Regions from separate parts of the Rhodoferax saidenbachensis genome, predicted to be linked through region 2. Evidence: predicted binding sites of a transcription regulator. Region 2 holds the regulator's gene; the other holds the start of a gene.
What was found. Region 2 encodes HrcA, which represses chaperone genes, less so after heat shock. Its sites were predicted from a motif close to TTAGCACTCNNNNNNNNNGAGTGCTAA; they were not measured.
Positions count from the first base shown of each region.

Region 1: rpoH (RNA polymerase sigma factor RpoH) is a predicted target of HrcA. The motif match lies at 783-809, and genes of this name have one in related genera.

Region 1 is NZ_CP019239.1:3,488,406-3,490,797, forward strand. It holds gene RS694_RS16640 (MAPEG family protein) at 1-337, shown strand, start outside; gene RS694_RS16645 (DOPA 4,5-dioxygenase family protein) at 354-707, opposite strand; gene rpoH (RNA polymerase sigma factor RpoH) at 841-1,782, shown strand; gene RS694_RS16655 (Bug family tripartite tricarboxylate transporter substrate binding protein) at 1,859-2,392, shown strand, end outside.
Region 2 is NZ_CP019239.1:906,197-908,588, reverse strand. It holds gene RS694_RS04365 (substrate-binding periplasmic protein) at 1-241, opposite strand, end outside; tRNA gene RS694_RS04360 (tRNA-Ile) at 466-542, opposite strand; gene hrcA (heat-inducible transcriptional repressor HrcA) at 578-1,582, opposite strand; gene RS694_RS04350 (NAD kinase) at 1,890-2,392, shown strand, end outside.

The DNA of each region.
Region 1 (2,392 bases), 1.7 Mb from region 2:
GTACCGAGGGCTGCGCTTTCTGGGCGGAACCCCGATCAACCACTGGCCGCGCAAGGCCAAGCCAACGGACGACGCGCCCTTCATCGGGCGCCTGGAAGATGCCCACGCGAACTGCCTGGAAAACCTGCCGGTGTTCGCCGTCATCGTGCTGGTGGCGGCCGCTACCGGTCGGCTGGACACTATCAACGCGCTGGCCCCGTGGGTTCTGTACGCGCGCATCGGCCAGAGCGCTGTGCACCTGAGCGGCGTGGGCGCCATCCAGGTGCTGGTGCGCGCCACTTTCTGGGCTGCGCAGTTGGTACTGATGGTGTGGATGCTGGTCAAGCTGCTGGGCTGACACCGCCTCTCAACCTTCAAGCGCTGAAGACGGCCAGGTTCAGCGTGTGGGAATGGCCCAACCACAGCGCGCAATCGCGGTGGTCACGCAACGCATCGCCGGTATTCGGATGTACGAAGACATCCAGCGCGCCATGGTTGAGCGCGAGCCAGCCCATTACGTGAGAGAAGTGGGCTGAAGGGAGCGCCAACTGGTAGCTCCACATCGGGTGTGGACCTATGGGTTTCTCGTGAAAGCGCCCCATCTCCATGAAACCGGCCAACTCCACCTGGATGCGTTCGCGCAGCGTCCAGGCCATCTCTCGGCTATCGGCGGCGAAATACACATGGGCATGCCAACTGGTGATGGAGGAGGGTTGCAGGGAATTCATCTTGCCAAGCATAAGTGGCCCGACAACAGCTACGGCCCTTTCGCCTATCGCTATCAAGGTCATTGAACTTCTTGTTTAGCACTCAATCCCATAGAGTGCTAATATTTAGATTCTGAACACAAGGAGTTCTTGTATGTCCGCTTTGATCGCTACCCCCAATACCGCTATGGCCGTGGCCAACCCGTGGTCGCTGGTGCCGCCATTGGGGAATCTGGACGCCTATATTTCGGCTGCCAACCGCCTGCCCATGCTCACGCTGGAAGAAGAGCAGGAGTTCGCCCGCAAGTTCAAGAATGACAATGACCTTGAAGCTGCCGGTAAGTTAGTGCTCTCTCACTTGCGTCTGGTGGTGTCCGTATCCCGCCAATACCTGGGTTATGGCCTGCCCCACGGCGACCTGATCCAGGAAGGCAATGTGGGCCTGATGAAGGCCGTCAAGCGCTTTGACCCCGACCAAGGCGTGCGCCTGGTGAGCTACGCGCTGCACTGGATCAAGGCCGAAATCCACGAATACATCCTGAAGAACTGGCGCATGGTCAAGGTGGCCACCACCAAGGCACAGCGCAAGCTGTTCTTCAACCTGCGCTCCATGAAGCAACGCTTCAAGAGCGACGATGCCGCTGCCGACCTGGGCACGCACCGCGAAACGCTGAACCCCGAGCAGATCGACGCCATGGCGCGTGAGCTCAAGGTCAAGCCCGAAGAAGTCATCGAGATGGAAACCCGGTTGTCGGGCGGCGATGTGCTGCTGGACCCGTCCCCATCCGACGACGGCGAGGACGCGTTTGGCCCCATCGCCTACCTGACCGACACCAACCACGAACCCGTGGCCATGATCGAAGCGCGCCAGCGCGACGTGTTGGCCACCGACGGCATTGCCACCGCGCTGAACAGCCTGGACGCCCGCAGCCGCCGCATCGTGGAAGAGCGCTGGCTCAAGGTCAACGACGACAACTCGGGCGGCATGACGCTGCACGACCTGGCCGCCGAATACGGCGTGAGCGCCGAGCGCATCCGCCAGATCGAAGTGGCGGCCATGAAGAAAATGAAGACGGCGCTGGCGGCTTACGCCTAAAGACGGGCACGGACTGCGCCACAATGCCCCTGTTGGCCCCGGCCTGCAGGGGCATTTTCATGACGGAGACATAACCATGCGACAAAATTTCATCAAAATTGCTACGCTTTTTATAGCTGCTTGCACAATATCCACGGGGGCCATAGCCCAAAAATACCCAAAATCTGACGCATCCTGGCCCACCCGGCCGCTACGCATCATTGTTGGCTTCCCAGGCGGCTCATCGCCCGACCTGACCGCCCGTGCACTGGCAGAACCGCTGTCCAAGGCGCTGGGTCAGCCGGTGATTGTGGAAAACAGGGTAGGCGCGGCCGGCAACATTGCCGCCGACTACATCTCCAAAGCCACAGACGACCACACGATTGGTTTGATGATCAACGGCAACATGACCATTGCCAAACTGCTCAACCCCAAGCTGCCTTACGACCCGCTCAAGGACCTGACACCGGTGAGCCTGATCGGCTTTTCGCCGCTGGTGCTGACCGCCCCGGCCAACGCGCCCGGCGCCACGGCCCAGGAATTCATGGCCGCAGCCCGCAGTGGCGGTGACAAATGGAACTACGGCACGCCTGGTGTAGGCACCGTGGGCCACCTGGGCATGGAGTTGCTC
Region 2 (2,392 bases):
CCTGGTAGAAGGGCTGATCGGCAAACAGAAAACGCTGCTCCCGTGCAGGCGTTTTGTACGGCCCCACCAATACGTCCGCACCACCGTTGGCAACCATGTCCTGCGCCCTGGCCCACGGATAGATACCGAACTTGATACTCAGACCCTGCTGCCGTGCAATCGTGCGGACCAGTTCTACACCCAGACCGACGAATTCACCTTGCTCGGTTTGCTCAAATATCCGCGCGAAGGTGGTTCCCACAACCAAAACTTCTTTGGCCTGCAACGCGCATGCGGTCAGCACGCCGAGAAGGCAGACGGCTGTACGTAGGAGAATTAAAGGACGAAACATGTCGCGCCACTTATATCGCATCAAACTGCTCTAGAGACACTAGACGAATGAACGCCAAACGTAATCGCGGTAGTAATACACAGCACGCCAAATAAAAATGGCTGCCTGATAGGCAGCCACGGATTGAAAGTAAATGGTAGGGCGTGAGTGACTTGAACACTCGACCAAAGGATTATGAGTCCTCTGCTCTAACCAACTGAGCTAACGCCCCAGACCAATCCAAGATTGTAGCGGGCTACAGCGGGCCTACTTGTGGTGGCTCAGCGCGTTGCTGACCAGCTTGGAGGTGATGTCTACGATCTGGATCATGCGGTCATAGGCCATGCGCGTGGGACCGATGACACCCAGCGTGCCGACCACCTTGCCGTCCACCTCGTACGGGCTGCTGACGATGGACAGGTCTTCAAAGGGCACGACCTGGCTCTCACCACCAATAAAAATGCGCACGCCTTCGGCCTGGCCGGCAATGTCCATCAGGCGCATGAGCTGCGCTTTTTGCTCAAACAAATCAAACGCGCGGCGCAGGTGGCCCATGTCGCTGGAAAAGTCAGACACCGACAACAGGTTGCGTTCGCCCGAGATGACCACTTCGTCCTGTGTCTCGGTCATGGCTTCGGAGCTGACGGTGACCGCGGCCTGCATGAGGGCGGCAATTTCGCTGCGCAGTGATTCCACCTCACCCTGCAGACGGGTGCGCACCTGTTCGATCTCCAGCCCCACGTAATGGGTGTTGAGAAAGTTGGCTGCTTCCACCAGTTGCGACTGGGTGTAATCCTGCTCGGTGTAGATGACGCGGTTTTGCACGTCGCCGTCGGGCGAGACGATGATGACCAGCAGGCGCTTCTCCGACAGGCGCAAGAATTCCATGTGCCTGAACGCCGAAGTGCGGCGCGGTGCAATCACCACACCGACAAACTGCGACAGGTTGGACAACAGGTTGGCCGCGTTGGAGATGACTTTTTGCGGCTGGTCGGGCGCCAGGCTGTGCGACTGGTATTGCGCGGGCTGCACGGTCAGCATGGTGTCCACAAACAGGCGGTAGCCGCGCGCCGTGGGAACGCGCCCCGCAGAGGTATGGGGGCTGACGATGAGGCCCAGCTCTTCCAGATCCGACATCACATTGCGGATGGTCGCGGGTGACAAATCCAGGCCCGAGGCCTTGGACAAGGTGCGGCTACCCACCGGCTGTCCATCAGCGATGTAGCGCTCTACCAGCGCTTTCAACAACAACTTGGAACGATCATCGAGCATCGGGCCATTCTAGGGCCTGCTCACACTATTTTTGCCAGTGCGAACAGCATGAGAAAAGCGCCAATCTAGGCGCGGGACGACGGCAAGGCTGGCCGCCTTGGCTAGGACTGCAACGACGAGTGGCGCTTTTCTCATGCCGTTCCCTTCGGGTTGTGGCCAAAAAAGCCACGCGCGGCGTTGCAAAGCCTTACCGGGGACGACCCCGGCTGCGTTTTGCGCCTTGCGCATGGCTTTTTTGACGCACAACGCATCTGGCAAAAATAGTGTGAGCAGGCCCTGGGTGATCTATTTAGTGTCTAATTTGCGAATGAAGTCCAAATTCCGCCAGGTTGCGCTCATAGGCAAATACCACGCTACCGCCGCGGGCTGCGCCGGGGCCTCCACGCGCAAGGCGCTGGACGACATTGCCCACTTCCTGATGGACCAGGGCTGCGACGTGGTGCTGGAGGCCGACACCGCCGCCAACATGGGCCTGACCAGCTACACCGCGATGGACGTGGCCAACATTGGTGCGCAATGCGACCTGGGCCTGGTGGTGGGTGGCGACGGCACCATGCTGGGCATTGGCCGCCAGCTGGCGCAGTACGGCGTGCCGCTGATCGGCATCAACCAGGGGCGCCTGGGCTTTATCACCGACATTCCGTTTGACCAGTACAAGGTCACGCTGGGGCCCATGCTGGCGGGCGACTACGAGCAGGACGACCGCAGCCTGATGCAGGCCCGCGTGATGCGCGACGGGCACTGCGTGTTCAGCGCGCTGGCCATGAACGACGTGGTGGTCAACCGCGGCGCCACCTCGGGCATGGTGGA